DNA from 3 places in the Vibrio azureus genome. Region 1 is predicted to be linked to each of the others. Evidence: predicted binding sites of a transcription regulator. Region 1 holds the regulator's gene; each other region holds the start of a gene.

Region 1 (10,522 bases):
AAGCTCATATGGATTTGCTAGAAAAAGACGCGCCATTCTCTTTATATAATCGTAAATGGCCATTGCATACTTATTACCCGCCACTACCACCTGCAACGTTTACCGATTCTGATAATGGACGAGTTCAAATTATCGATAGTCTGGTTTGTAATGGAAGTTACGTACGCGGCTCTCGTATTGAAAAGTCGGTACTCGGTTTCCGCAGCAACATTGCTTCAGCTTGTGATATTACTGAAAGTATTCTTCTTGGTGATGTTAAAGTCGGTGAGGGGTGTGTGCTACGCCGAGTGATTATTGATAAAGATGCTGATATTGCACCGGGAACTCAAATAGGGGTTAACCTTCAGGAAGATAAAAAACGTTATCATGTTTCAGATGACGGTATTGTGGTTATTCCAAAAGGAGCTCGTGTTGGATACTAACCCTCTTTCGGTGTTATTCGTTGCATCAGAAGTTGAAGGGCTAATCAAAAGTGGTGGCTTAGCTGACGTTGCCAAAGCTCTACCTGAAGCCCTTCAACATATGCAGCATGATGTGAGAATCTGCATGCCAGCTTATACTGGTATTTCCAATCTTTCTGAAGCTGAAATGGTGTTGGAAACAACCTTAGATAGCTGGCCGCATACCGCTTATCAGGTTTTTATGTTGCACCTTGGCGATAACCCAGTTTACTTAATTGCCTGCTCGTCGTACTTTGATCGTCCTTCAATGTATGCGGAAAATAATCAAGCATATACGGATAATGGTGAACGGTTCGCCTTCTTTAGTGCGGCTTGTTTAGATATGTTGCCAAAATTGGGTTTCCAACCGAATATTATTCACGCCAATGACTGGCATACCGGACTGGTCCCTTTTTTGCTGAAAAAACGTTATGCTGATAGCCATTTCTTTGCTAATACGCGCAGCATTCTATCGGTGCATAATGCGGTTTTTAAAGGCGTCTTTAGCTATGACGATGTGCAATGCCTTCCAGAATTTCATAGTCGTAATGTTCCACTGGCGGCAATAAGTACTAGCCATATTGCTATGTTAAAAGCGGGAGTGATGACAGCAGACAAGATCAATGCGGTTAGCCCAACATATGCTTTGGAACTGACAACAGAGCTTGGCAGTCACGGTATGGCTTGGGAATTTCAGCGGCGTTCAGATGATCTAGTCGGTATCCTCAATGGTTGTGACTATAGCAGTTGGAGCCCCGAAAATGACAAGTATTTGCCAGTCCATTATGCCGCCGATTATGACGGTATGGTGGAAGGTAAACGTATTTGTAAGACTGCTTTGCAAACTAAGCTTAATATGAACATAGCCGATTGTGCGATGTTTGGTATGGTCTGTCGTTTAACACAGCAAAAAGGTCTCCAATACTTACTACCTGTACTGAGAGAATTCCTAAAGCATGATGTTCAATTAGTTATTGTAGGAACGGGTGAAGCCACTTTAGCGGAGCAATTAAGGGCCATTGCAGCTGAATATAAGAGCAAGTTTGTGTTTGTCGAAGCTTATGACAATGAATTGGCGCATTTAGTTGAAGCAGGGTCGGATTTCTTTCTTATGCCTTCTGAATTTGAACCTTGTGGTTTGAACCAGATTTATAGTATGGCCTATGGTTGTCTCCCTATTGTCCGAGGTGTTGGTGGTTTAAAAGACACAGTCAATGACTATGATGCGGGCCCGGCATTGGCAACAGGTTTTGTATTTGCAGAGCCGACTCCACAAGCGTTATTACTTGTTATGCTGAGAGCACTACTGCTGTACAGTCAAAATAAAGAAGAAGTGACCCGTGTTCAGCTTTATGCGATGCAGCAAAGGTTCAGTTGGAGTTGTGCTGCAAAAGAGTATGTACAGCTGTATAAAGCGGCTTTACTCAAGTCTGTTTGATGACAATTGATTAGGGCCTGTTGTTGTTCACAAGGCACTTTATTGAGTGCCTTGTGAATTTTTAGACATATACCCAAGTCATCTCAAGATGTTATGTTCAGCGACCTCGCTCTGAACCAAGCATCTTGAGATGACTTGGGTATATATGTATTAACTAAGGTATGTGTTAAGATATACCTTATGCTATACAAGTATCATACTGCCCACTTTTTGAATAATAAGCGATGACTCAACCAATTCTCTTTCATAAAACGTATTTGCACTCGACCAGTCGTGAGTGGGTGGTATTTGTGCATGGGGCTGGTGGCAGTTCATCAATATGGTTTAAGCAAATTAAAGCATATAAGCAACATTTTAATTTGTTGTTGATTGACTTAAGAGGTCATGGTCAATCAAATCAGCTACTTAAAGAGTTAATCACCAACCGCTACACTTTTTCTGATGTGACTAAAGATATTGTTCATGTATTGGATCACCTCAAAATTCAATCGGCACATTTTGTTGGGATGTCTTTAGGGACTATTATTGTCAGAAACTTGGCTGAATTGGCTTCTGAGCGTGTTCGCTCAATGGTATTGGGTGGAGCGGTCACACGATTAAATACGCGTTCACAACTGCTTGTGCATATGGGTAACCTAGTCAAACACATCATGCCCTATATGTGGTTATACAAGCTATTTGCTTATATTGTCATGCCTCAAAAAAACCAGAAAGAATCAAGGCATTTATTTGTTCGTGAGGCGAAAAAGCTGTGTCAAAAAGAGTTCAAACGTTGGTTTATTTTAGCTGCTGATGTTAACCCCTTGATGAAATATTTCAAAGAGAAGGAGCTACCAATACCGACCTTATATCTAATGGGCGAACAGGATTACATGTTTATTAAGCCTGTTAAAGAAATGGTTGCGGTACACTCACTCAGCACTCTACATGAAATCCCTAATTGTGGTCATGTCTGCAATGTTGAACGAGCTGAGGACTTCAATTACCATTCTATTGAGTTTATTAGAAAGCAAAAGAAAACCACTTTATTAAACGCTTAACTCTTATACCAGTGACCTCAAGTCGTCTGTGGAACGCTGGATCTTGAGATGACCTCTGGTATATAACTGCATAACAGTGCTATATCCACAGAACATTATTCTCCCCAAAGAACACGGTTATTTCTAAAGATTATTGCTTTCCCCAAAACGTTGTTAATCATAAACTTCAACAACGCTTAGAAGTTTCACTCAGACAATAAAAACGCGACTTAACGAGGCCGCGTTTTTGTCGTTAAGTGCTAAAAATAAACTAATCAAGAGAACTCATGAGTTCGTTTCTTCTTGAGTGGGGTACCACACTCCAATGAGTACCATTGATAGCGCCTTCAAGAGCCCACAAAAGCTCTAGACTGACTTTAGAGGAGTGGGTGTCTTGAATAGCTTTATAAGCGCTCACGGCTCCTTCCTCTGTAAGCTGCTCTACAGAGTCTATACCTGCCTTTTTTAGCATTCTTTCGGTTGCTAAGCGTAAATTAGGAAGATCTTTTAAGCGATTTGGCTTCGTTGTTGCTTGTTGTTGTTTCTCTTTTTGGGCGGTGGCCAGAGATTGCCTAGCCACTTCCAGTAAACGCTGAGGTGACTCCCATAGTTGGTCAGAAATAGCATAATATTTCGTAACCACAGGGAAACCACGTTTTTTGTAGACGTAAGGTTTGAGTCCTTGAGTTTCGAAGTGTGATGAAGCTTGTTGGTCTGCTCTTATATGCAGCTGATTGTTGACAATGAGTGCAAACATTGTTTCATCAGCAAACAGCCCAAAACCACCAAACATTGAACGTGACTTGATCTTTCCAAGTACTTCAAATAGCTTCATTGAATCTTTGAGTATCGGTTTATCCATGATCTGTTATCTCGGTGTAATTAATATTACGCCACCAAAAGTCAGGTCCGAGAGTTAAGCAATTACAAGCATGCAAGCTTATAAAAGATATTCGATTGCAGCCTGCTTGCCATCGGCAACCCCGCTACCTTCCACTTAAAAAGGTGGTTAAGGCCGGAAGCTTTGCGTCCCATTCTTTCAAATGGTTTGCCCTGTGCGTGACAATTTTGAGGATACTTTGTATCTTGAATTAACATCACAATGTAAATAAAGAAATGTGATACTGGTTCAGTTAATATGCTTATTTTTATGAGTGTATATGCTTATTTTAGGTTTGTTGTATAATGGGCAATTTATTTTCTCGGCGTATGATTTGTTGTGGAAGTCATTGATATTAATTGTTTTGTCTATATTAACCACTTTGCTTAGAAATAAAGAAAATATAACCGACGTGAATGTTTGGGTTTGCACATTAGCGCCTGATTGAAACAGTATCAGTGCCTGTTTGAAATATATACTCAAGCACATGAAGTTACTTGGACATAAAATGTTAACGGCTGAGTCAATTTTGATGGAGGCTATTTTAGCAAGCAAGCAAGCAAGCAAGATAGGGGGAGGTTGTACCCAAGCATCTTGAGAACACTTGGGTATAGGTGAAGCTATAGATTTTTCAGATTCTTGACGGTGCTCCGCACGACAATCTCTGGTTGCATTTCGAATACGCGTTTTTCGTGTTCTTTATCTTTGATGCGTTCCAAAAGAATTTCAAAGGCGTTTTTGCCTACTCGGCGTTTGGGTTGGTGAATGGTCGTTAGGGGTGGAGAGAAGTATTCCGCCAATTCAATATTGTCATAACCAATAATGGAAATGTCATCAGGTATTTTATAGCCGTTTTGTTGAAGGCGACTCATTAAGCCTAATGCCATAGTGTCATTGAAGCAGAAAACAGCCGTTGGTCGGTTCTTCATTGCTGTAATTTTATCCGCAGCTAAAACGGCGGTATCACATTCGAAGTTACCTTCAATCATCCATTCGCTGTTTACTGCTAGGTTAGCTTCCACCATGGCACGGTTGAAGCCTGCAATGCGCTCTTTACACGCCGCTTTATCAAAGTGACCACTTAGACAGGCAATATCAGTATGACCATTATCGATAAGGAATTTTGTCGCTATGTAGCCACCTTCTTCGGAGTTATCTATGATTTTATCAGCTTGTGAGCTTTCTGGGCCCCAATCCATAACAACTTTTGGAATGTCAGGGTGACGATCGAGCATTTCTTTTAGCTCTTCGGTCAAATCAGAACACATGACTAAAATCCCATCAACACGCTTTTCAGCAAGCATACGGATATAGTCGCGTTGCTTTTCATAGATGCCCCCAGTATTACAAAGAATCAAAGTGTATCCTTGGCGATAGCAATAACTTTCAACACCGTCAATGACTTCTGAGAAAAACAGGTTGGTTGATTGAGTGACAAGCATACCAATAGTACGTGTAGTGTTACACTTCAAACTACGAGCTACCGCACTTGGCGCATAGTTGAGAGACTCAACGGCTTTCATCACTTTCTCTTGGGTTGCTTCTGCAACGAAACGTGTTTTATTGATTACATGAGAAACTGTGGTCGTAGAAACGCCTGCTAAACGAGCTACGTCTTTGATTGTGGCCATAAATGAAATCCTGTATCGGGCTATCCATCTTCGAAAAACGTTCTAGCGATAAGCAATAATAGTCGTTGGCTATCTAAACCACAGAAAAGTAATGGAACTGCTCCCTCTCGTCTGCTTGTTTAGCGCTCTGTCTAGGATTGAGTCGCACCATCTATTGGTGACTGATTATCTGTTTGTTTTATAAAGAGTAAAGATTCGTTAGACGAATGGATAAAAACAAAAACCGCTTATTAGTCGCGGTTTACTTATACTTAATCGATTGCGCTCACATTTTAGACGTGTGTCAGTGCGCTGGCAATATTTTCAGCGATGAATTTGCATGGATTAAGTCATAATTTAATCTGCTTAACGTGATTTTGCTATCAAGTTAACGGTGAATGTGTGAACAAATAGGAGCTTAAATGAATAAGCTCCATAAAATAATTACTAATTATTCACCAATAAGGTAGGTGCTGTCTAGTTTACAGAATGAAATGAGTAATTGAGAAATACTGCTATAGAAGCCAAATTCATCAAATTTCTGACATTTAGCATCAAATTGCGGCAACCAACTTAATAAATGTTGTTGAATAAAGTCATTTTGCTCTGAAAATGCTTGTTCTATTTTCTGCTCGCATGTTTCTTCATTGGTGCGGATTATCATATTGCCGAGAAAATCAAGCTCAATGGCAAGGTGGTCAGCTGGCTCATTTAAGTTTTTATCGACTTCAACACCAAAATCAGCCATCAGTTTTTCGATATTTTCTGTAGGTTTATCATTAAGTAAACCGGACTCACCGATATACATTGAAGCATAAGGGAGTGCACCATACTTCTCTGTTTTTAGGAAAAGATCGCAAAAGTCAGCAGCCAGTTCAAGTTGGGCATCTTCGCGTTCCTGTAGGCGGTTTAGTGCATCGACAACACGAGAAATATGGGAGTGGAGTAATGCATTGTCACCAAGGCCTGCTAAAAAACCTCGTATTTCGACATCTTGATAAGCGTCGAGTTCTTTTTGGGTTAACTCTTTGGCAAAGAGGCTCGAGAACCACCAATAGATCTCCGCACGTTTTTCATTGAAAGCTTTGAGGTCTTGCATGTTATTACTCCTAAATGATTTCATGTGAATTGTATACTTAACTTTCTGTGAGGTTCTATATCCCAAATCAAAGTTCAGATGAAGAAAAAGTGGTATGCCCTTCAGTTTTACATCGCGATTTAGGTGTCTGACCAAGCGTCTTGAAATCATTGAGGTATAAATGTTGTGCTTTTGAAGGTGATGTTTTAAGAAAATGTACTGATAAATAATGAAAATTAGTGGCTTTCTTTGCCACTGATAAACCTAAGAGATGGTTTATATTCAACACTTTTAGCAGAATCCAAGGTATAAGGGATGCCAATAGGATCGTGATTTTTTATATTTTAAGTGATTTATGACTAGAAGTGTTACGGAATATGAATAGAATAGACACTTGAAAATAATAAAAACAGAAGTGGTGTACATGAACTATCACGTATTAGTCGTAGAAGATGATGTTGTAACTCGCAGCAAATTAACGGGTTATTTCCAAAATGAAGGCTACAAGGTAAGTGAAGCGGCAAGTGGCGCAGAAATGCGCGAAGTGCTTCAAGATGGTGACGTTGACCTGATTATGTTAGACATTAATTTGCCTGGTGAAGATGGTCTTATGTTGACCCGTGAATTACGCAGTCAATCCGATATTGGTATTGTTCTGGTAACGGGGCGCACGGATAGTATTGATAAGATTGTTGGACTCGAAATGGGTGCGGACGATTACGTTACAAAACCAGTTGAGCTTAGAGAACTTTTAGTTCGAGTTAAAAACTTGTTATGGCGTATTTCTGCAGCTCGTGAAGGGTCACAGAGATCCGTTACTGAAACTAACGATGTTCATGTTGTTCGATTTGGTGAATGGACCTTTGATATTCAACGCCGAGCGTTAAGCCGTAATGGGGAACCAGTTAAACTCACAAAAGCAGAATACGAGCTGCTTGTTGCTTTGTCGTCACATCCGAATCAAGTGCTGAGCCGCGATCAAATTTTGAACATGATCAGCCATCGAGTGGATGCGCCAAATGATCGTACCATTGATGTACTGATCAGACGTATGAGAGCGAAAATGGAGTTTGATCCTAAGAACCCACAGATCTTTGTGACGGTTCATGGTGAGGGCTATATGTTTGCTGGAGACTAAATATTGTCTGTAAATCAGCATTGACAAAAAAGGGGGGAGCTTCAGCTCTCCTTTTTTGTATACCCAAGTGACCTCAAGATGCTTGATTCAGAGCGAGGTCACTGAGTCGAATTCAAGGAAGACAACGAAGCGGAATAGCCGGCTCTTTCTTATTTTTGTAAGAAGAACGGTTGTTTGACGCAAGAAGTCGGCTCAGTGACACGCTCCCAAAGGGCGAGCGGCCTTAACTCTCAGACTTTGTTAACGACTCTCAATGTAGAGCCACTATATTTTCGAATCGTTGCCGCGCCTGAGAGTTAAGGTCATCTCGCTGAACACAGTATCTTGAGGTTACTTGGGTATATCCGTTACTTTCTGCTTTTTTAATCTTAATGGTTTGAGTATCCGACCTTGTTAAGCAATTTTTGCCATAGTGTGCCAAGTAATTCATGCCAGTAGAGCTCAGTTTGCTCAAGGTACTGTGACTTAGGCGCGTATTTTTGCCAAGGCTGTTCGATATCTTTTACCGATAAAAAGTTGGTTGGGGCTGGTATAGGCTTAATTCCTGCAGCATTGAATTCTAAGAGAGCACGCTTCATGTGGCTTGCCGAAGTGACGAGAACCACCTCTTTTTGATTGACAAACGCAGCAGATTGTCGAGCTTCTTCCCAAGTGTCTTTGGCATCCTCCAGTAGAATGATATCAGATTTTGAAACGCCGAGAGCGAGAGCTACATTGGCCATCATTCTTGCGTGGCTTACTTTAGAGCCGCCTGCATAACCAGAGAGAATCAGCTTAGCTCCAGGGTACATCCGTAGGATTCTTATTCCTTCAGCAAGCCGCATCAATGCTGCTCGACTTAGCTGTGATGTGGGAGGAAGCTCATCATCGACTACATGGCCATTACCTAACACCATCACGTAATCTACGGTCGATTGTGTGGGTAAAAAAGCCTTATACTCGCGCTCCATAGGCATAAGCAACTTATTTGATACAGGTTGGAATGCGGCGAGAAAAATACCAGAAAGAGAAAACAGGATGATGAAGCAACCTGTTTTACGTTTGGTGGTAAAACTGACCAGAATCAGTCCCAATAACCCAATAATGAGAAGCGCGGGTAAGGGCATCAGTAGTGCAGATATTACTTTTTTCAGCTCAAACATACATAAATAGTCCGAAAAAACATCAATTGATAATAAAAATAAGGGTGATACTCTTTATTCCTGCCTTCCTTGTGCCAGAATAGCAAGATAATCCTTAATCATAACCTAGCAAAAGTGACTGAAGACCGCAATTTCGACGATATCGCCCACAAATTTGCAAAAAATATCTACGGCTCAGACAAAGGAGAGCTTAGACAAATCATTGTATGGGAAGACTTCCAGAGAATTCTAAATGAATTAGAGGCTCACCAGCAACCCTTAAAAATACTTGATGCAGGTGGTGGTTTGGCTCAGATGTCGCAAAAGCTTGCCGCGCTCGGACATGAAGTGAGCCTGTGTGATTTGTCTTCAGAAATGTTGCAGCTAGCAAAGCAGGATATAGATAAAAACGGTTTACTGGAACAGTATCGGTTTATTCATGCTCCGATTCAATCTATCGATAAACATCTATCGACGCCCGTTGATTTCGTCATGTTTCATGCGGTTATGGAGTGGCTCGTTGATCCAAAATACGCGCTTGAAAAACTACTGGCCAAAGTGAAAGCTGGGGGTATTGTTTCAGTTATGTTTTATAACCATCACGGTTTGGTTTACAAAAATGTGGTTTGTGGCAATATTCCACATGTATTAAACGGTATGCCTCACCGGAAACGATTTAAATTACAGCCTCAACAAGGTTTAAAGCCAGAAGATGTCTATCAATGGATAGAAAACGCGGGTTTTACTATTTGTGGTAAGTCCGGTATTCGCTCATTTAGTGATTACATCGGTAATCAGCAATATATGGGTGACTATGAGTTTGAGGATGTGTTGGCACTAGAAAAACAACTTTGCCGACAAGAACCCTACCTCTCATTAGGCCGTTACATACATGTTTGGGCCAAGAAAAATGATAAACAGGAATCACAATGAGTGAGATAACTCTTAATGCGGCCGATCAACCGATTGATGAATTGGTAGGTTGGGTAAAGCAGAATGACTTCTCGTTGAACCTGACTACAGAACGTTTGGCGTTTTTGATTGCTATCGCTGTACTGAGTAACGAAAGGTTCGATGAAGAATTGGGAGAAGGTGAACTACATGACGCATTTGCCATCGTGACTCGCCTTTTCGAAGCCACTGGAGAAGCGTCGGCTTTCCGTGCAAACAATGCTATTAATGAGATGGTCAAACAACGTTTGATCAGCCGCTTTGTCAGTGAAATGACAGATGGAGCGAGTATTTATCGCTTATCCCCCTTAGCGATCGGCATTACCGACTACTACGTTCGTCACCGTGAGTTTTCTAAATTACGTCTTTCTATCCAGCTTTCCATGGTTGCTGATGAGATGGCAAAAGCGATTGAAGCAGCTCAAAAAGGCGGAACACCAGGACATTGGAAGAAGAATGTCTATGGCGTTTTAAAGTACTCTGTTGGTGAAATATTTGATCAAATAGATCTTAACCAAAGAGTGATGGATGAACAGCAGCAATCCGTAAAACAGCAAATCGCAGACCTACTGAATAAAGACTGGCGCGAGGCAATCAATAACTGTGAAGCGCTGCTCTCAGAAACATCAAGCACACTTCGTGAGCTGCAAGACACCTTGCAAGCAGCCAGTGATGAATTACAAACACAACTTTTGGATGTTCAGGGCATTGTGTATGGTGATCCTGAGCTAGAGTTTATTGAAGAAGCATTGTTTGGCTTACAGATGAAACTCGATCGAATTACCAGTTGGGGCCAACAAGCGATTGATCTCTGGATTGGTTACGATCGTCACGTGCATAAATTTAT
Region 2 (10,522 bases), 810 kb from region 1:
ACAGTAATGAGATTCGCTGTCACCACTGTGGCTCGCAGCAACCTGTGATCCATCAGTGCCATGGATGCGGCTCGACCCAATTGGTCACTGTGGGTGTGGGTACCGAACAGTTGGAATTACAACTGGCCGAGCTTTTTCCTGAATACAAAGCCATTCGTATTGATAGAGACAGCACTCGCCGTAAAGGCAGCCTAGAGCAAGCACTTGAATCAATCCGACAAGGCGAGTATCAGATTTTGCTCGGCACGCAAATGCTGGCTAAAGGTCATCACTTTCCTAACGTCACTTTAGTCGCGCTGCTTGATGTGGATGGCTCTCTATATAGCAGCGATTTCCGCGCTTCAGAACGATTGGCTCAATTATTCATTCAAGTCGCTGGTCGAGCCGGTCGAGCCAGCAAGCCCGGTGAAGTCATTTTACAAACTCATCACCCCGAGCACAGTTTATTGCAAGCTCTACTGCAGAAAGACTATCGCCACTTTGCCATGACCGCATTGGAAGAACGCAAACTCGCCCAACTGCCACCGTATAGCTTTTTAACTTTATTTAAAGCTGAAGCGAACCACAGTGAATTGGTTGAAGATTTTTTACGTCAGGTGCGCTTTACTTTGGAATCTCATCCTCTGTTTGATGACACTTGTCTTGTGCTCGGGCCAACACCATCACCTTTAGCCAAACGCGCAGGAAAATACCGCTGGCAGCTGCTGTTACAAACCCAACAACGTTCATTAATGCAAAAAATATTAACCAGTGCAAAACCTGCACTAGAATTATTACCCAATGCGAAGAAAGTTCGCTGGAGCTTGGACATAGAACCTCAAGATCTCAGCTAGTTATCCGTTCAGTTGTGGTAAATTCGGCTTGAATGTGAGAAAAATCACACAAAGGTTGTGGTTTTTGTTAAACAGACCGTAACTTTCCCCCTAAAAATGAATAGACTATTCAAATTAGTAAAATCTAAATAGAGTCGACTATAACGACTAAAGTAAAAAATCACGTCATTTTGGCGCATATTTCAAGAGGATAAATATCTATGGCGACAATGAAGGATGTTGCCCAGCTTGCAGGAGTATCCACCGCAACCGTCTCACGAGCATTGATGAACCCAGAAAAAGTTTCATCATCGACACGTAAACGAGTTGAAGATGCCGTCCTTGAAGCTGGTTATTCACCCAATTCCTTAGCCCGTAATCTACGCAGGAATGAATCCAAAACCATTGTCGCGATAGTGCCTGACATTTGTGACCCTTACTTTTCTGAAATCATTCGTGGAATTGAAGACGCTGCCATGGAAAATGGCTACTTGGTTCTGCTCGGCGACAGTGGTCAACAAAACAAACACGATAATGCCTTAGTCAATCATGTGTTCACCAAGCAAGCGGATGGCATGTTGCTACTCGGTACCGACTTGCCCTTTGATGTCAGCAAGTCAGAACAGAAAAACTTGCCACCTATGGTCATGGCATGTGAATTTGCTCCTGAGCTTGAGTTACCTACCGTTCACATTGATAACTTGACCTCAGCTTTTGAAGCGGTCAATTACCTTACCCAACTTGGGCATAAACGTATTGCGCAAATCTCTGGCCCAGAGACCGCAGCCCTGTGCCAATTCCGCCAGCAAGGATACCAACAAGCTCTACGCCGAGCTGGTATCGAGAAACAAGATAAATACAATGTCTCGGCTGAATTCTCCTTCGAGGGTGGCGTACAAGCCACACGTAAACTGTTAGAACTGCCCGATCCACCTACCGCGCTTTTCTGTCACTCCGACACGCTTGCCATTGGTGCAGTACAAGAGGCCAAACGTCTTGGCTTCCGTGTTCCTCAAGATTTATCAATCGTCGGATTTGATGATATCCAGTTCTCACAATTTTGCGATCCACCATTAACCACCATTTCTCAACCTCGTTATGAAATTGGCCGCCAAGCGATCCTCATGATGTTGGAGATACTGCGAGGCCATGAGATCCATACAGGTTCACGTTTACTGGATACAGAATTGGTCGTAAGAGCCAGTACCGCTCAGCCAGGACGTTAGCATCGAGCCAAGTTACCACAAGGTATCTGGAAATGAGCTCTGCCCAAGTCACCCCTAGATGCTGTCTTCAGTTTGTGGTCACTTGGGTATCGAACTGAGTTACCTCTGGGGTCTAAATTCTCTATCTTTAAAGTGCGCCACAAGTTGAGCATGCTATCGTAGATAATGTTTATTTCGTTCTATTATTTTCATCGAGAACAAGCAAGATTCCTCTCAACAGGGTGTTTTCTGATGCTATTCTGGATTAACATATTTGGCAGAACCCTTGATGACCAGAAGTAACCGTGGCAAATAAAGATTATGTAAGACGTGGGCGTGGCGCGCCCAAAAAGTCGTCCAAGAAAAAAGTGTCCAGCAGAAAACCTTGGCGAAGTGGCTTGTTAGCGATTCTCCTTGTCGGCGGTTTTGGCTACGGGCTTTACCTACTTAACAACGACCCTGAACCACCAGCGCCTGTCGTACAATCTAAGACGACCTCTGCCCACAAAGCAAAGCCTGCTAAAGGTCTGCCACCCCCACCAGAAGAGAAATGGGAATACGTGGAGAGCTTGCCAAAGCGTGAAATAGAAGTCGTTGCCAAAGAAATTAAGGTTTCTAAAGTTCCTTATGTCATGCAATGCGGCGCTTACAAAAAACACAGCCAAGCCGAAGATCGTAAACTGGCCATTGCCTTTCAAGGCATCACCAGTCGAGTCATCAAAAAGCCCGGCAGCTCTTGGTATCGCGTTGTACTTGGACCCTACAAGTTCAAACGTGAAGCAGAAAAAGATCGCCACAAGCTCCAGCGCGCCAAAATCGAGCCATGTTCGATTTGGAAAGAGAATCTATAGGGGTTTAGGGTTTAGATCCTAGGGTCCTAAAATCCTAGGTCCTAGGTCCTTTCTTTTAAACCTACCTTCCCCCCTTGAATCCCAAAATCCCCTCCCCCATATATTGAGTTAAATCCAAAAAGAAATAATAAGAGGTCGACTGTGACTACCATTGTATCTGTACGTCGAAACAATAAAGTCGTCATCGCGGGTGATGGCCAAGTATCCTTAGGCAACACCGTCATGAAAGGCAATGCGCGTAAAGTTCGCCGCCTATACAACAATCAAGTACTGGCTGGCTTTGCTGGCGGTACTGCTGATGCCTTTACCCTATTCGAACGCTTTGAAAGCAAACTGCAAATGCATCAAGGCCACCTAACTAAAGCAGCCGTTGAACTGGCTAAAGATTGGCGCAGCGATCGCGCTCTACGTAAACTAGAAGCACTACTGGCCGTTGCAGATGAGACTGCATCATTAATTATTACTGGTAACGGTGATGTGGTTCAGCCAGAGAACGACTTGATTGCTATTGGCTCAGGTGGTTCCTTTGCCCAAGCAGCAGCAACCGCACTCCTAGAGAACACCGATTTAGACGCGCGCACCATTGCAGAAAAAGCCCTCAACATTGCAGGCGATATTTGCGTCTTCACTAACCATAACCATACTGTGGAAGAGCTAGAATCAACGGCAGAACTTCCTAAGCCAACGGCTTAATCGTAACGAAGTAAGGAAAGAATATGTCTGAAATGACCCCTCGCGAAATTGTTCATGAACTGAACCGTCATATCATCGGTCAAGACAAAGCCAAGCGTTCTGTTGCGATTGCACTGCGTAACCGCTGGCGTCGTATGCAGTTAGAAGAAAGCCTGCGTGCAGAAGTCACACCAAAAAATATCCTGATGATCGGTCCAACCGGTGTTGGTAAAACCGAAATCGCTCGCCGCCTTGCCAAATTGGCGAACGCTCCTTTTATCAAAGTAGAAGCGACCAAATTCACTGAAGTGGGTTATGTGGGTAAAGAAGTAGAAACCATCATCCGTGATCTAACTGATGTAGCGGTAAAAATGACTCATCAACAAGCCATGGAAAAAGTGAAATTCCGTGCTGAAGAACAAGCGGAAGAGCGCGTTCTTGATGCTTTACTGCCACCAGCGCGTGATGCTTGGGGCCAAAATGAAGAGAAAGAAGAGTCCTCTAGCACTCGTCAAACCTTCCGCAAAAAACTGCGCGAAGGGCAACTCGATGATAAAGAAATTGAGATTGATATTGCCGCTCCACAAATGGGCGTCGAGATCATGGCGCCTCCGGGCATGGAAGAGATGACCAACCAACTGCAAGGGATGTTCCAAAACCTTGCCGGTGACACAAAGAAAAAGCGTAAACTGAAAATCAAAGATGCGCTGAAGGCATTAGCTGAAGAAGAAGCCGCTAAGCTGGTTAATCAAGAAGAGTTAAAAGAGTCAGCGATCTTCAATGTAGAGAACAACGGCATTGTGTTCATTGATGAAATCGACAAAATCTGTAAGCGCGGTGAAAGCTCAGGCCCTGATGTGTCTCGTGAAGGCGTGCAGCGTGACCTATTGCCTCTTATTGAAGGCAGCACCGTCTCAACCAAACACGGAATGGTCAAAACCGATCACATCCTATTTGTAACATCAGGGGCTTTCCAAGTCGCTAAGCCTTCAGATCTCATTCCTGAGCTGCAAGGTCGTCTGCCTATCCGTGTTGAACTAGAAGCGCTAACCAGTAATGACTTCAAACGTATTCTTACTGAGCCTAAAGCTTCATTAACAGAGCAGTACATCGCTCTGATGCAAACTGAGAATGTTAACGTTGAGTTTACCGAAGACGGAATCAGCCAAATTGCAGAAGCCGCTTGGACCGTTAATGAAACCACGGAAAATATCGGTGCACGTCGTCTACACACGGTGATGGAACGTCTAATGGATGAGATCTCTTACGATGCTGCCGAACAAGCAGGTGCTAAGTTCGTTATTGATGCTGCATACGTGAAAGATCGTCTTGGTGACACGGTTGAAAATGAAGACCTCAGCCGCTTCATCTTATAATCTTTATCTTGTCATGTACGCTGAAAATGATGCGACATAGCAAACAATGTAACATGGCAAATAACGCAACGTAAAAATAACGCCTGCAACACAGCCTGTGTGCGAGGCATAAGTAATCAGAGCTGAGTGACTGCACTCAGCTCTTTTTTTACCTGAAGCACTTACACTTAATGGCTTTACTCTAAGACAGCCACCTAAGACCACTAGCCGATTGCTTCAGAGCGATGACGCTAATATTTAAGCTCGATGAGACTAATACTCCAGGTCGATAACACTAATATTTCAGGTCAAGCACACCAAACAGCCTAGCAAGGTGACTTGGAGATAAGACTTTGCTTGCTTGAGATCAATAGCGCAATACATAGAGTGTGCTTATACTGGTCGCATGAGTTACCTGCACAATAAGTCCATGAAACACACTTTATCTCTCTGGCTACAAGCCGCTCGGCCGAAAACCTTACCCCTCGCTCTCGTTTCAATTTTAACTGGCAGTGTCCTCGCCTACGCAAATGGACAATGTTCCATCATCATTACTGTGATGGCGTTTATCACTGCCACTTTGTTGCAGATTCTCTCTAATTTGGCCAACGACTATGGCGATAGCCAAAAAGGCACCGATAACGATCAACGTATCGGCCCAACTCGTGCCATGCAATCAGGGGCAATTTCGGCTCAGCAAATGCGTCGCGCCATTCTGTTTAATATCATGCTGACCATATTGTCTGGGTTGATATTAGTCTTTTATGCTTTAAATAGCTTTGAAAGCATCATGGCCTTCATTGGCTTAGGGTTCACCGCTATGGTGGCGTCTATCACTTACACCATGGGGAAAAAGCCTTACGGATATGTCGGTTTGGGTGATGTCTCTGTCTTTATCTTCTTTGGTTTGCTCGGTGTAGCAGGAACCTACTTTTTGCATACGGGTCACCTAGATACATCACTGGCTTTACCGGCGATAGGCTGTGGTTTATTGGCCGTCGCAGTGCTGAATATTAATAATATGCGTGACATAGACAATGACCGTGCTTGTGGTAAACGCACCATGGCAGTGCGACTCGGTCAAAACAAAGCCAAATGCTACCACCTACTTCTGCTTGGCATCGCGCTGTTGGTCTTTGTGCTGGCCTTAATGACATTCCATAGCCCACTGTGGCTTAATTTACCGTTTTTGATCAGCATCTATGTGGTCTATTGCCATGCACAAGTTGTCTGGCAAGCCAAGCAACCTATCGACTTTGCTCCAATGATGCCAGTGATTGTGAAGTGTGCTTTGATCACCAATATGCTATTTGCCACGATCGTCATCGCTCAAACTCTAATGAGATAAACATGAATTGTCATTGCATTGACTTAATGGCTGGATATACTCAAAGACAATAGTTTCTATTTGGAAGGCACGCTATGGAATACAATACCTCAGCTCTTTGTGATATCTACCTTGAACAAGTCGATGTCGTTGAACCCATGTTCAGCAACTTCGGCGGCCGAGCTTCATTTTCCGGTCAGGTAATCACAATCAAATGTTTTGAAGACAACGCACTCATTCGCGAAACTCTAGAACAAGACGGCATGGGTAGGGTATTACTCATTGATGGCGGTGGCTCCCTACGCAGAGCACTCATTGATGCTGAAATCGCAACCCTTGCGGAAGAAAACGAATGGGAAGGCATTGTCGTTTACGGTTGTGTAAGAGAAGTGGATGTCCTAGAAGACATGAACCTCGGTATTCAAGCCTTAGCATCGATCCCAGTGGGCGCAGCAAACCAAGGGGTTGGTGAAATCGATGTTCCCGTCAATTTTGGTGGGGTGAGCTTTTTGCCTGAAGACTATATCTATGCTGACAGCACTGGCATTATTCTTTCTCCAGAGCCACTCAACATTGACCTTGAGCTGGATTAATCTTACCGATAAATATCGATTCACGCTCTAACAACAGCGATACTGGCCCTGAAGGATACGTATCGCTGTCGCAAGGCAAGCGAACTATAAAATAATATCGCGAACTTCCGGGTCTTTGCGTTCTAAGTAGTGCGTCGACTTGATGCGGCGGATTGTACGACAACGACCACGAATCAATAACGTTTCAGTTGTTGCAACATTGCCTTGGCGAGAAATACCCTCAAGCAAATCGCCTTTCGTGATACCCGTTGCTGAAAAAATGACATTATCGCTGCGCGCCATATCTTCCATTTTGAGCACCACATTGGCAGAAACGCCCATCTGCTGACAACGTTTTAACTCTTCTGCACCATGAATGCGGTTTTCTTCGCTATCGCCTTTCACCTCATGACGAGGAAGAAGTCGGCCATGCATATCCCCATCTAGCGCACGAATAACCGCAGCAGATACTACCCCTTCCGGAGCACCACCTACACAGTACATCACATCCACTTCACTATCCGGCATACAAGTAAGAATCGATGCCGCGACATCACCATCAGGCACCGCAAAAACTCGCACACCCATCGCTTGCATTTCGGCAATTACAGCATCATGACGAGGTTTAGCTAACGTGATCACGACCAAAGTATCCAACGACTTATTCAATGCCTGGGCGATATTTTCAAGGTTAACCTTTAACGGCAGATTTAAATCAATCACTCCTTTCGCACCCGGTCCAACGACAAGCTTCTCCATGTACATATCTGGTGCAGTTAAAAAACTGCCTTTTTCACCAGCGGCAAGGACAGCAAGCGCATTAGATTGCCCCATTGCAGTCATGCGGGTGCCTTCTATTGGATCCACTGCAATATCGACTTCATCACCGCCCAGTCCAACTTGCTCACCAATGTACAGCATCGGTGCATCATCAATTTCACCTTCACCAATAACGATTTCACCGCTAATGTCTGTTTTATTCAGCAAGGTACGCATAACTTCAACAGCAGCGCCATCCGCAGCATTTTTATCTCCACGGCCGAGCCATTTATAGCCAGCTAATGCAGCGCCTTCCGTCACACGGGAAAATGCCATTGCTAAATCGCGTTTCATGATGTCTCCAATAAAATAAAAGGAAGTAAAATTTGCGCGGCGATTCTAACACAATGGCGGGTAAACGTTTGCTTTTTGCGCTGGATTTACTTGAACTAAATTGCATTCGATCAATACTTAGATGATTTTTTCGTCCGACAAACAGAAAACGTCTTACTGCAACAGAGTTTGTTATCGATAAAAATCAGCGTTTAGTGAGATTGCGCCGATTTTTTAATCAAATGATGCAAAATATCGAATATAGTGGGTGTTTCTCGTCGCGACGCTGAGTAGAATGAACTCATAGGTAAGGTGCACGCGAATGCTGCGTATCGTCCCAATGGAATAAAATAGGTAGGCCAAGATGTCTTTTGAAGTACTAGAACAACTAGAAGCGAAAATTCAAACTGCAGTTGACACAATCACTCTTCTTCAGATGGAAATCGAAGAGTTAAAAGAAGATAAAGTAAAGCTTGAAACAGAAGCGAATGATCTTCGCTCTCAACGTGAAGAGCTTGAGCAGAAGTCAAATCAAACTCAGCAAGAGCACGCTCAGTGGCAAGAGCGCATTCGTGCCCTGCTTGGCAAAATGGATGAAGTGGAATAAGTTTCCTTTCAGACTCAGAATCAACAACACCCGCTCAGGCGGGTGTTGTATTTTATAGGCCCACAAACCTGACCTCTTCCAACCAAAGCCTGCCTATCCAACCACGCCGTTGTCGTGACTTGAGTATACTTCCCCTATCCCGCATAATGAGTCATGTTACAAAAGTGGTGGGTGTATGAAGAGCATTGATAAAATTTTGCAAATCGTTAAACGGGACGGCAGCGTCACAGCAAAACAGCTCTCTTCAGAACTTAGCATGACCAGCATGGGCGCTCGCCAACACCTACAAGCACTTCAAGACGATGGGCTTCTCTCTATTAACGACGTCAAAGTGAAAGTAGGACGTCCAACCCGTCATTGGTCACTGACTCAAAAAGGCCACGAGCAATTTGCCGATCATCATGGCGAACTGACGATTCAATTTATTGATGTCGTTGAACAAGTATTTGGCAAGGAAGGATTAAATAAAGTCGTTCACGAACGTGAGAAACGCACGCTTCATAACTACCAGCAACACTTAGCCAATTGTCACACCCTTGCAGATAAGCTCAACATCTTGGTCCAACTGCGCGAGCAAGAAGGCTATATGGCTGAGCTAGAGCAAGACAGCGATGGGTTTATTTTGATCGAAAATCATTGCCCGATTTGTAAAGCGGCGACGCGTTGTCCCAACTTATGCCAATCTGAATTGAATGTCTTTCAAGCTCTACTGGGTTCGCAAACCACAATCGAACGCACAGAGCATATTATTGATGGCCACCGGCGCTGCGTGTACCGTATCTCGACTGTGTAACAAATTCTTATTGATGAGACAAAAGCGATCCCTCTGCTTTCACTTGGTTTGATTGAATTACGCTTTAATTAATAACATTATTAATTGGAGTGTTCTATGTCAGAGCCGATTCAACTGCCCCCTTTTGATGAACTGGTCAAGATGGCCGAACAGGATCCTGTCGCGTTTGAGCAGTTTCGTCACGATATGGCCAATAAAGCCATTGCTGGCGCATCAGAAAGAATGCAACCAAGGCTTCGAGCACAGCAAAGCCACATTGATCAGGTGATCAGTCACTGCAAAAACCCCAACCATACCAATGTCGTATTAATGAATGAATTGAGTAAGCAGATGGTCAAATTCAGAGAAGCCCTGATGGGCGAGACGCATTCTGATCAACAGGCAGAAATTATTGAGTTGAACGGGTTTAAGTCTGAGTGATTAGGCCCTAGGTCCTAGATTCTAGAACCTAGCTCCTTCTCTTTGGGCTACTTCGGCTCTGGTCCATATTGATTATCGCCGGACGTGCCTTTCATAAAACCGCATTCAACCAAAATCCAGATTCCACACACTAAACCAAGAAAACTCGACAATATCATTGAGATATCAGGCTCTGACGAAAGTTCCATCGTCGCGGGTGAAGCCAAACGAGCGGCAATCAGAGGAATCGTAAGAACTAACCAATAGGAAGACTTATCTCGGTCGTGCCAACGTTTTGCCGTAATGGCTAAGTCAGGAATAATCAGCAAAAATAAAAAAGTAGCAAGAAGTGTATCGGCATAAGCAGGGAACAGTGCACCAGTGCTCACCGTCAGGCCGATGACCGCAAGATAGTAGAACACATTCCATAGCCAGTAAGTCTTACGGCCAATACGCCCTTGAAAAGAAAATAGTAACGCTTGAATAGACATGTACTTTCACTCTAATTTAGAAAGCCATAGATTAGCCGAAGACTAAATTAAAGTACAAAAGAAACATGTTGATGAGTTAAATACAGAAGACGGGGCGCTTCGCTTACTGAGTAAGGGAAAGGCTGCCGAGAAAACTATCCTCTGACTATTTTCTGAAAGCTATCGATGTCCATATCCCTAATATTGACCGTCAAACTATGAATATGGCTGGCTGACTCTTGCAAGACTGCCATCAACGCACGTGACAGTTCGCGTTTCTGCTCCGGTGTACGCCCCACCAGCAAATCAAAATTAATATGAATAAAATCGACACTGTCGCCTTGCTCACCGACTAACCAATTATGGC
Region 3 (10,522 bases), 170 kb from region 1:
TCGATCACGACGGTTTTTTTGCCTTTTAGTGCTAAACCTGAGGCGATTGCTGCGCTTGATGTGGTTTTACCCACGCCGCCTTTACCAGAGGTAACTACAATTATGCGTGCCATTTTATTTCCTTTTTAAACTATATCGTGAGCGTTTGAAGATGTAATGATTCTTCAGCTTTACTGATCATTACCTTCTTTTGCCAATACTCACTCTGAATTTGATCGCTCAGCCAGTAATCTCCAGCGATGGAAACCAGCTCAGCTTGTAAATCGTGACAAAATATTCTTGCTTCTTGTTGGCCACTTGCTCCGGCAATCGCTCGTCCACGCAATGTGCCATAGATATGAATCGAACCATCAGCGATCACTTCGGCTCCTGCACTCACATGAGCCAGTAAAACCAAGTCGCAATCTTTCGCATAAACCTGTTGTCCAGAACGGACCGGTGTATGGACGACTTTGGTGGGATTCATTTTGGCGGGTGCTTGTGCGGGTGATTTGCTGGCCGACATAATTGCGAATCCAGCCTCAGAGGCGAGGTTTTGGGTTCGCTTATCTTTACAACCAGTCACGCCAACAGGAATGAAGCCTGCATCAGCAATGCCTTGTTTTAAGGTCGAAAAGTCAATGTCGCCTTCTACCTTGGATATATTGATGGCAAGTGGTGCTGAAGCAAAAAAAGAAGGGGCTTGCGCAACTTTTTCTTTTAAAAAATTGACCGTTTTAACGATCTCGTTGTCAGAAAGGTGTAAAACTGACAGAGTAAAACTGCTACCTTTAAGATCTGGTGAATGGGTCATCGTGTGCATCTTTCCTTTATTGAAAGAGGATTGCCATAAACTATAGGTGTCATGTTATATTCCATCCTTTGATGCAGCAAGGTTTCAAGACGTTAAATGATAAAATTAATTTTAATTTGGCGCCTTATTTCTTGTCTGAGTTTTAATACTTTTAATCCTATCCGTGTTAAGACGGGTAATTCAGCATAAAAAGGGTCATCATGCTTTGTTCTATCTATAAGAGTACCAGAAAAGAGGGCACATACCTCTACATTCCAAAGAAAGATGACTTTTCTCAAGTCCCTGATGCGCTAATGCAGATGTTTGGTAAACCTCTACCGGTAATGACGATCAAGTTAGATGGCCGAACACTCGCACAGGTGGATGTTGAGAAAGTAAAGACATCACTGATTAATGATGGCTTCTTTCTGCAAGTTCCGCCACCCCCTGAAAACTTATTAGAAAAATATAAAGAACAAAAATCTCAGCAAAAAGGTGAGTAAAGTCAGCTCTTTTGTTCTGAGAACTTATTTCGCCCATCAAGGAGAGTGATGTGAAAAAACGATTTGCAACTTTACTCAGTATCAGCATTTGTAGTAGTGCTTTGGCAAGTTCCGAGGGATTTGACGAATACCTAAACAAACTGCGTGCAGAAGCTCGAGATAAAGGCATTTCTGAACAAGTAATTACTTCCGCATTTGCTGACGTCAATTATAAGCCTAGAGCGGTAAAAGCCGACCGAAATCAGCCAGAAAAAAAGCTGACTTTAGACGAATACATTCCGCGAGCGGTCCCGGAGTGGAAGGTTAAGCAAGCAAAGCAGTTATACAAGCAGCATTATACCGACTTAAAGCGCATTGGTGACAAGTATGGTGTTCAGCCACGCTTTATTGTCGCATTGTGGGGCGTTGAAAGTAATTTTGGCAAGTTTACCGGTAACTTCAATGTGATTGATGCACTTTCAACGATGGCTTTCGAAGGGCGCCGTGAAGCCTTCTTTCGCAAAGAAACGATGGCGGCTTTGCAAATTTTGGATCAAGGGCATATTGCATTAAAAGACTTTAAAGGGTCTTGGGCTGGTGCGATGGGTCAGTGCCAATTTATGCCTAGCTCTTTTTTGAGTTTTGCCGCTGATGGTAACGATGATGGTAAGAAAGACATTTGGAATTCTAAAGCCGATGTTTTTGCCTCGACAGCGAATTATCTGAGTCAGTTTGGTTGGGACGATAATTATACTTGGGGCCGTCAAGTGAAAGTACCACATGGTATTGATCATAAACTTGAGGGTAGGGAAGCCGACAAAGGCAAGTATTTGCAAGAGTGGAGTAAGCTTGGTATTACCAAATACGATGGTACGCCACTACCAAAACTTGATAAAGACGTTAAAGCTTGGTTGATTATGCCAGACGATGAAAGTGGCCGAACTTATCTTGTCTACAATAACTACAATGTGCTAATGAAGTGGAATCGTTCTTACTATTTTGCTTTAGCAGTCAGCCATCTAGCAGATCGTATTAGTTTTTAAATCCGTCAACTCATAAAACTCAGGGCTCTTGTCCAAGTAACTTTAAGCTGAACATTGCATCTTGAAGTTACTTGGTTGTAACCATAGTCCCGACGATATGAAATGTGTGATAGGGCGTGTTTATCCCTCATGCCCTAAATCATACAGGTCATCACTTATGAGTATGAAATTGTTCGCAAGCCAGCATAGTATTTTCAATTAAGCTTGCTACAGTCATCGGACCAACGCCACCTGGTACAGGTGTAATAAAGCTCGCGTTCTCTCTTGCTTTATCGAACTCAATATCCCCAGCAAGTTTACCAGAGGCTAAGCGATTAATACCTACATCAACCACAACAGCTCCTTTCTTTATCCACTCTCCGGGAATAAAATTCGGTTTACCTACTGCCACGACAACCAAATCAGCTTGGCGGACGTGAAACTCCAAGTCTTTGGTAAAACGATGACAAGTCGTCGTGGTGCAGCCAGCGAGCAGGAGTTCTAAAGTCATTGGGCGGCCCACGATATTAGAAGCCCCTACAACAACCGCATGCTTGCCGCGCAATTCGATGTTGTAACGCTCCAGCAGCGTGATGATGCCTTTCGGAGTACAAGAACGCAGTTTAGGAATACGTTGAGCCAATCGACCGACATTGTATGGGTGGAAGCCGTCAACATCTTTTTCGGGTTGGATTCGCTCTAACACCTGAGTGGTATCAATACCCGCAGGAAGGGGTAATTGTACCAGGATGCCATCGATTTCTGCATCATCGTTAAGTTGGTCGATCAAAGCTAATAATTCATTCTCTGAAGTAGAAGCAGGAAGGTCAAAAGATTTAGAGACAAAGCCTACTTCTTCACAAGCACGACGCTTACTGCCCACATAAACTTGGGAAGCGGGATCGTCCCCAACCAGAACAACAGCAAGACCAGGAGCACGAAGGCCAGATTCTAGACGAGCTTTTACTCGAGCAGCAACTTCGGATCGAACGGTTTGAGAAATAAGTGTTCCATCGATATTTTGAGCTGTCATGACTTTCCTTTTGAGATTGATAAGGCAAATTGTTTGCAGATATTGTCGCAGAAAATAGTATTAACATCCACACGCAAACGTTTGCATTGTTGTCTTTTTGAGCTTTAAACGTTAAGTTGATTTTTTTTTAAGCATTTGAATCAAAATGTTATAAAAACACATTGATTTAAGCATTTTAACTCGTATAATTCTTTCCTGTAGCGCGCCCTTAGCTCAGCTGGATAGAGCACGTCCCTTCTAAGGATGTGGTCGTAGGTTCGAATCCTACAGGGCGTGCCATTCATTCTAAGAACCCCGATAGCTCAATGAGCTACCGGGGTTTTTTCATTTAAGACTTGTACTAAATATCCTCATTCATCAATGTATATCCACAAACGTTTTCTCTTTCACTTTACCACGAGTTAGCAGAGATCATCTTCTTGAGAAAGGCTTAGCTCACGAAAGATAATCAGAACAATTAATCTATGCCACTGGTGTGAATTAATTATTTTTAGGTCACTAAGGCATTAATGATTTGTTGAAAAAATTTAAAGTGTTTATGAAGCTGACATTTGAATTAAGAATGGCTATGAAGATTTTTAAACGATGAATTATCTTTAAAGATTGACGGGCCGCGAGGTTTTTGTAACAAACCTTGATTTAATGACAAAAATTTTTTGCTAATGATTATACACTGACTTCACAATATGATAACAATTTGTGTGAATTACAACAGAAGATCCCATTAAATACCGCTTATATTATAATGTAATAAAGGTATAAGATGATGAAGTTATTTGTAATACTTTGTATGTGTATTTTCTTCGTTAACCAGAATTCTCACGCAACACCAAGACTAGCTCTGCTTGATGCTTTGTGGGAAAAAGCACAGAATCAATTATTAACCCAATCAGAAATAAATGATTTAAATAACTCAATAAAAGGATTAAACGGTCATCGTCTAGGGTATGGATTTAACTTAGTTACAGAGTTGCCAACAAGGAATCGATGTATTATCAATCAAAGTTATCAAAGAATTGAGAATTTAAGTCGTTATGTTGAAGGGCGAGTTGTATCAAGCAAATCAGAAGTCGAAGAGTTTTTTTCAGCTGCTCTTTCTGTTAATGCTGAGGGCCGATACGGCAGTTTTTCTGCTTCAAGTCACTTTCAACGAGATGTATCGAATAGCTTTCAAAACCTAGAGCAAAATAATACGGTAGCATTCGTCATTCAAGATAAAACTTATACGCTAATTAATGATGCTTGGCCAACAATGGAGCCAAGAGCTTTAGCACTTTTAAATGCTAATACAAATACCAGTAAAACAAATTTCAGGAATATATGCGGAGATGCATTAGTTGATGGTATTCAATATGGGCGGGAACTGTATTTATTACTGCAGGTGAAATCAAAAAACCAGCAAAAGGAAGATACTTCTGACATTGCGGCAGACATTTCAGCTAGTTACATGATGCTTATATCCGGTTCAGTAGATATTGAGTTATTAGAGAAATATCGCCAGTACCAGCAAGATTATGAGATTAAAATCAAAGCTTATGTATCCGGTGAACAAATGGTTTTATCGGATACAAATCTATTGAACTTTGCAGACAAATTAAGGGAATTTGAAGGCGGTAAAACCAAGCAACACCGAATTATTAGCTATCAAACATCGGCATATCAAATTCCAGAAGGAATGGAGCACTGGCAAGCTTTCAAAGACTATCGGCCTGCCAGATTAGCAATAAAAAAATGGAATCAATTTATGGCATTTACTCATTCTGAACAATGTCAATATAAAGACATTGCTCAGGTGTGTGCATTGACCGAACAAATGTATCGAGACACCTGGGGAAATTGTTCCAACACGTATCAATGGCCTAGCTGTTTCGCTCCCGATGAGTCTGAGTGTCAATTATATACAGAGCTACCTTGTAATTATATTAATCAGGTGGCGGAATTGACTTGGCAAGACTCTGTAGCTGATTGGAAGCAAAGTTATGACGTGATGTTTCCAAAAGAGTCACTTGAGATCAATATTATTGGCTACGAATTTACCTATGAAAAGAGCTCTCGTGACTTAAGTAAAACCGAGTTTGAATTCCGAATTCGACTTGATAACCCAAATCGACTTAATGGATATTTCATGTGTGATTTAGCCGTAAAAGAAGATCGTATTAGTATGTGTGAAGTGAGTAATGATTGGGGGGTTGGACAAGTTGTTATTGAGCAGCTAAGTTATTTAGTTCGACAATGATAAATAAACTCTTTATTGTACTTATACTGAAATAAAATGTGGTATGTGGAGATCATGTAGCAGCCTGTTGATGAGTCTCCATTTGTTTTTCTCCATCGGTGAAACTAACACTATTCAATACCTAAGTCAGCGCTGTTGATTAAATCGATAAAACGAGTATTTTCTATGACCTTGAGATGGTCTGGTTGCAAAACTGAATATTTTTCTTGGTGCTTACTTGTATCCTCAGTTTCAGCCTATTATGGTGAAACTAAAAAATCAAATCAGCCTTATTTTATAGTTTGGGCTACTACTTTATTCACATAACCAGATTTTAAAAGTCTAGTTTGAATAAATATCGGAAGTATGAAAATTCTAGAAAATTAGATCATCATTGAGTGAACAACATGAATATTAATCAAAGAATTAGAGGTGATTCTTCCTCTTATATTAGTAATCTATACACTATTGATTGCCGTCTCGGAACTAATCCCAAAGGTCGCCCAGCTTTATCTGATGCGATAAAAGAAACGCTACTCGATGATCTAAGCGATTATTATTCGTTTGACCATATAGCTAAGCTATCAGTGTTGACGGCAAACTATATTGGAACTGAGCCTGACCGTGTTTTCTTTTCTAATGGCTCTATGCCTATGCTCTCGACGGTTTTCTCTAAGCTTCTAGGCGATAATATGACAATGCTTGGTCTTGGTCCTCAATTCGTCGATGCAGTATCAGAGTTTATAAAGCTTGGTGGTTATTATCGCTCAATTAGATATAGTCCGGGTGTTATTCCTATTCTTTGCGAAAATATTAAAGCGACAGTTCCATCCGTTGTTTACATTGATAATCCCAATAATCCAACCGGGCGAGCTTACTCTTACGATGAGTTAGCTCCAGTGGTCAAAGCATGTATCGACTCTGGTTCAATACTGTTAATCGATGAGGCGTATGGGGACTATTTAGTAAAGGGTGAGAGTATGGTCCAGTTTGCTAATGAGTTTAATAATGTAGTAGTAACTCGCAGTTTTTCTAAAGGTTTGGGCTTGGCTTCTTGTCGTCTTGGTTACGCTATTGTCTCGAAAAATCTGCGTGATTACTTCTCCAAAATTATTATCCCTTTTACGCCTTCGCTAACGTCAATTAAGATTGCTTGTGATGTATTGCCAAATATCGATAGTTTTCTTGATGAATGTAAAGCAGATTGCCGCAACATTAAAAAGACGATGATCGATGCATTAAAGCAGTGTGGAATCGAAGTTGCCCCAACGCACGACGAGACGCCAATATTTTTAGCCTATAAGAAGGGCGAAAATTTAGCGAGTTGGTTTGATGACCGCGGAATATTGGTCGAGTCTGCTCATCATTTTGAATTGACAGACAACACGCTTACTAAAGAATATTGTCGGGTCAGAATCGTTGGTAATACACACGACCTAGAGCATTTTTTATACAGGCTTAAATAACCCAATTACTGAGTTGGTTTTTAATAATTGGCAGCTAAATTTAGCCAGCAAGAACTCTTTGGTTAGGAGCTCAGTGATAAGTTATACATGGGTATATACTCAGGTGAATTTTTCTGAATCAATAATTTAAGGTCATTCGATATAACAAGCCTTTAATTCAATTTTGGCTATACGGTTTGTCTGTGATGAACTATCGTAAAAATTTTCCGGTTCGTGAGATTTTTTGCCCCCCTTTTAACTGTCTAAATCGGCAACTTTAATTGAGTTGTGTTTAAATCGACATGCTCTAGGGTGAAAGTAACTGAAAATAGGGCAGCTTAGCTGTCAAATTGTCACGGTGACAAGCTTTCGATACCTTGATAGAGTTTGCATGTTTAGTGTGTGGCGGTGAATTATCGGCCGTCTATTTCTACGCTGTTATAAGCTCCAAGTAGTATGGTTAATGATGTGATATTTACCATTCATGTATTCGTTTTTTGGTGCATTTTAAGTTGAAGCTTAACACTGGTTACTGCACGTCACAGAAAGAAACTCCACAGCAAATTACGCCATTTGCAATCACTTTCAAAATACAGCCGATTTGGACTACAACTCAATAACGAGTAAGGTTTACGTTTCATGCAAGAGTTTTTACTCATACTTAAAGTCATTATAATTTTATGTGGCATTGTTTCTTTTTTCTCACATCAGAGTGAAAAAGCCAGATTAAAAGAGCAAAGAGCCAGATTATTTAGCGCCAGACGTGGGACTGATCTCTCTGAAGAAGAGCGTTCTGCCATTTCTGAGCTTTGGGAATTGGACGTTACTTCTTCAGAGGTGTATTGCATAGATGAACGTTTAGAAGTGCATGCTATTCCCTCTGAAAACGACAAAGATGAAGAGATGGGTTACTTTGCTCTGGCTGAATATCCCATCCTGATGGGTGACAAAGCCATTGAATACATCGACGAAGAAAGGGTCAATGCAGAAGTAGTTTTGCATGATGACATGTTGATTGTCATTACTCTCAAAGACTACAATATTGTTGATTGTGTCAATAATACTCTTCCAGAAGCGCCGAATAATGCGTTAAGTGATGACTGCTTACAAAACACAGAGAATTCAGAGCAAGCATGTCTCGATCAGCCCGCGACAATAGCAGAAGACAACACACCGATAGAGCAAGAGGATGTCCCCGCGGTATTTAAGTATGACCGTCCTGTGACGTTGCTTGAAGCTCGCTATCTCCAGCTTTCTTCTCCTTTTTACAATATACTCGTGCCAACTCTGTTACTTTTGGCTATCGGTATCTTTTTATACGTCACCGATATTGGCCTCTCACTAGAGCCGGGTTGGCTTTCAGCAGTGATTCTCGCTGTCGTTTGTTGTGCCACGTTATTTTTACTCACTATGGAAGGCCCCAAACCCGCCACTGAAAACCTGGTAGTGAAACGTTACTTTGGTCAAATTAAAACGATGAGGATGATAGATAATAAAATATGGATCGTATTTATCGCGCCAAATGGTGAAGTAAATGAGGCATGGATACCAGACGAATGGCAAAACGCAGTGAATTTGGGTTGTGACGTTCAATTTGAAATTGAACAGAGTCAATCTGCCGTTATGAGTATCGGCTTGAACGCAATTTCAGAGCAAGATACTGTTAAGAAAAAGCCACGATATATCGTAGCAGCAATAGGGTTATTATTTGGCATCTTTTTTATTGCGTTCAATACCCATTGGGAATGGCGAGAAGCTAGCCTTGCAATATTAAATAATAACTCTTCCTATCAGATTAATAGCACTGCTGACTGGCCAACAAATGGATTTAAAGCGGGTGATAACTTATCAATAACTCAACCGCGCTTATGTCTGGATAGCCGCTATGAAAACAACCGATTGGTTTACTGTAAACAATTTGAATATCCTTTAGTTGGCGATGATTTTAAAGTTACTCCCGATGAAGCAGTAATAAAAGCGTATATTCACTTTATTAGCGAAGCGCCTGACTTTGCCCCCGAAATGCCACAAGACATTTACGACTACGCAGCACGAATTGTCAAAATAAGGAATAGTTTAGGTCTAAATTACGAATATGGTTCTTTTGGTACGCATCGTATCCGCAGTCGAAGTGAAATGGCGATGTTTACAGTTGAAAGCTTACAACTCATTGCCAATCATATTACGCCGTATTGCTCTACAGATAATCAAGCCAAGGAAACTGACCGAGCTGAAAACCTATCAGTAGATGAGCCTCAATTAAATCAGGCCTGTAATAAATTTAAACAGCAATTCGCGGAACTATGGGAAGAGCTAACCAGCAGCAGTTGTGAAGTGTCAGCGTGTTGGGATGAAGCATTAAAAGCGGGGGAGCTTGATGATGGCTACACGGTAAGAAATGACGAGGATGCCTATTTTTCGAGCTTGCGACGCCTCAAACAAGAAATATGGCAAGCGACCAAAGCATCATTAACACTTTCAAGTCCTGAACAACCATCCATTACTATTGATTGGTCTGGAGCAAAAAGTGAAGAGCTACTTAAAATTGCAAGATTACGTTCTAAGTTAGACCGGAGCAACCAAGAAGAGCGTATCACGTATCTAAATGAACTGCTGTTATTGCAATCCGAAGCTTCACAGCAAAGGGTGGAAGGAACCATTTTAAGAGTGAGTAATAATGATGGTCACCTCACTCTGACGGTCATAGAAAAGATCAGCCCAAAGCAAGCACTAAGCACTATCATGAACTCTATTTTGATCGCCTTTTTTGGCTTACTCATGACGCTATTGTTTATTGCGTTTTTTCGAAGTGGACGGCCCCGAAAAGAGAAACAGGCTAAATCAAAAGATGCATGGATAAGCTAGTTACGCTCATTATTGCATCTAAATGATATGCCATTCATATATAAAGCCCTTACTAATGGAAAGGGCTTTTCATTTGTTTCCTAAAATAGGCTTGCTGTAAACCGGAAGGGTTCGTTGAAGAAGGTGCTGTACTCTTGTTCCCTGCTATTCCGCTTCGTTGTCTTCCTTGAATTCGGCTCAGTGACCTCGCTCTGAATCAAGCATCTTGAGGTCATTTGGGTATATTCCCTAAAGCCTTGAATCATTGCTGAGTCTGAGAGTTTAGCTCGTCTCGCTGAACACAGCACTTTGAGCTGACTTGGGTATCAATAAGTAGTATTAATTAGCTTCGGAGTAGTTATTAAATGGACTTCAATCAATTAAATTTCAAATATAGCTGGCGACCATATCAAGAAAGAGTTTTAAATGCATTTGACGAACACATTAAAGATCGTAAATTACACATTGTCGCTGCCCCCGGAGCAGGAAAAACAACCTTAGGGATAGAAGTCTTTAAAAGGCTTAAATATAAAGCACTCATATTATCTCCAACTAGAGTCATTCGAGACCAATGGATTGGTAGGCTCAGTGATTTTATCAATTGCAACGACCCTTTTAACTTAGAATGGACCAGCAATGATCTAGATAAACCAAAAGCATTTACGTCGATAACTTATCAAGCTCTACATGCCAAAATGAAAAATATTGA

The links. Region 1 encodes PurR, which represses purine synthesis genes. Its sites were predicted from a motif close to TNANGNAAACGTTTNCNTNA; they were not measured.
Region 2: a site for PurR is predicted at 7,964-7,983, ahead of glpX (class II fructose-bisphosphatase). Genes of this name have one in related genera too.
Region 3: a site for PurR is predicted at 3,379-3,398, ahead of folD (bifunctional methylenetetrahydrofolate dehydrogenase/methenyltetrahydrofolate cyclohydrolase FolD). Genes of this name have one in related genera too.

What each region holds. Positions count from the first base shown of each region.
Region 1 covers NZ_CP018616.1:1,087,626-1,098,147, forward strand. Annotated here, with positions in the region: gene glgC (glucose-1-phosphate adenylyltransferase) at 1-422, shown strand, start outside; gene glgA (glycogen synthase GlgA) at 367-1,878, shown strand; gene BS333_RS05120 (alpha/beta fold hydrolase) at 2,103-2,918, shown strand; gene BS333_RS05125 (TfoX/Sxy family DNA transformation protein) at 3,169-3,759, opposite strand; cyclic di-GMP riboswitch class I at 3,871-3,960, opposite strand; gene purR (HTH-type transcriptional repressor PurR) at 4,398-5,408, opposite strand; gene torD (molecular chaperone TorD) at 5,839-6,486, opposite strand; gene torR (two-component system response regulator TorR) at 6,890-7,603, shown strand; gene elyC (envelope biogenesis factor ElyC) at 7,972-8,745, opposite strand; gene cmoM (tRNA uridine 5-oxyacetic acid(34) methyltransferase CmoM) at 8,860-9,657, shown strand; gene mukF (chromosome partition protein MukF) at 9,654-10,522, shown strand, end outside.
Region 2 covers NZ_CP018616.1:278,821-289,342, reverse strand. Annotated here, with positions in the region: gene priA (primosomal protein N') at 1-833, shown strand, start outside; gene cytR (DNA-binding transcriptional regulator CytR) at 1,034-2,038, shown strand; gene BS333_RS01410 (SPOR domain-containing protein) at 2,323-2,868, shown strand; gene hslV (ATP-dependent protease subunit HslV) at 3,010-3,561, shown strand; gene hslU (HslU--HslV peptidase ATPase subunit) at 3,585-4,916, shown strand; gene BS333_RS01395 (1,4-dihydroxy-2-naphthoate polyprenyltransferase) at 5,326-6,243, shown strand; gene rraA (ribonuclease E activity regulator RraA) at 6,318-6,815, shown strand; gene glpX (class II fructose-bisphosphatase) at 6,900-7,907, opposite strand; gene zapB (cell division protein ZapB) at 8,251-8,493, shown strand; gene BS333_RS01375 (helix-turn-helix transcriptional regulator) at 8,669-9,286, shown strand; gene BS333_RS01370 (DUF3135 domain-containing protein) at 9,383-9,706, shown strand; gene BS333_RS01365 (DUF805 domain-containing protein) at 9,754-10,176, opposite strand; gene BS333_RS01360 (5-carboxymethyl-2-hydroxymuconate Delta-isomerase) at 10,311-10,522, opposite strand, start outside.
Region 3 covers NZ_CP018616.1:919,475-929,996, forward strand. Annotated here, with positions in the region: gene minD (septum site-determining protein MinD) at 1-113, opposite strand, end outside; gene minC (septum site-determining protein MinC) at 131-793, opposite strand; gene BS333_RS04425 (YcgL domain-containing protein) at 994-1,275, shown strand; gene BS333_RS04430 (lytic murein transglycosylase) at 1,377-2,297, shown strand; gene folD (bifunctional methylenetetrahydrofolate dehydrogenase/methenyltetrahydrofolate cyclohydrolase FolD) at 2,449-3,309, opposite strand; tRNA gene BS333_RS04440 (tRNA-Arg) at 3,512-3,588, shown strand; gene BS333_RS04445 (hypothetical protein) at 4,076-5,545, shown strand; gene BS333_RS04450 (aminotransferase class I/II-fold pyridoxal phosphate-dependent enzyme) at 5,932-6,990, shown strand; gene BS333_RS04455 (hypothetical protein) at 7,609-9,834, shown strand; gene BS333_RS04460 (DEAD/DEAH box helicase family protein) at 10,179-10,522, shown strand, end outside.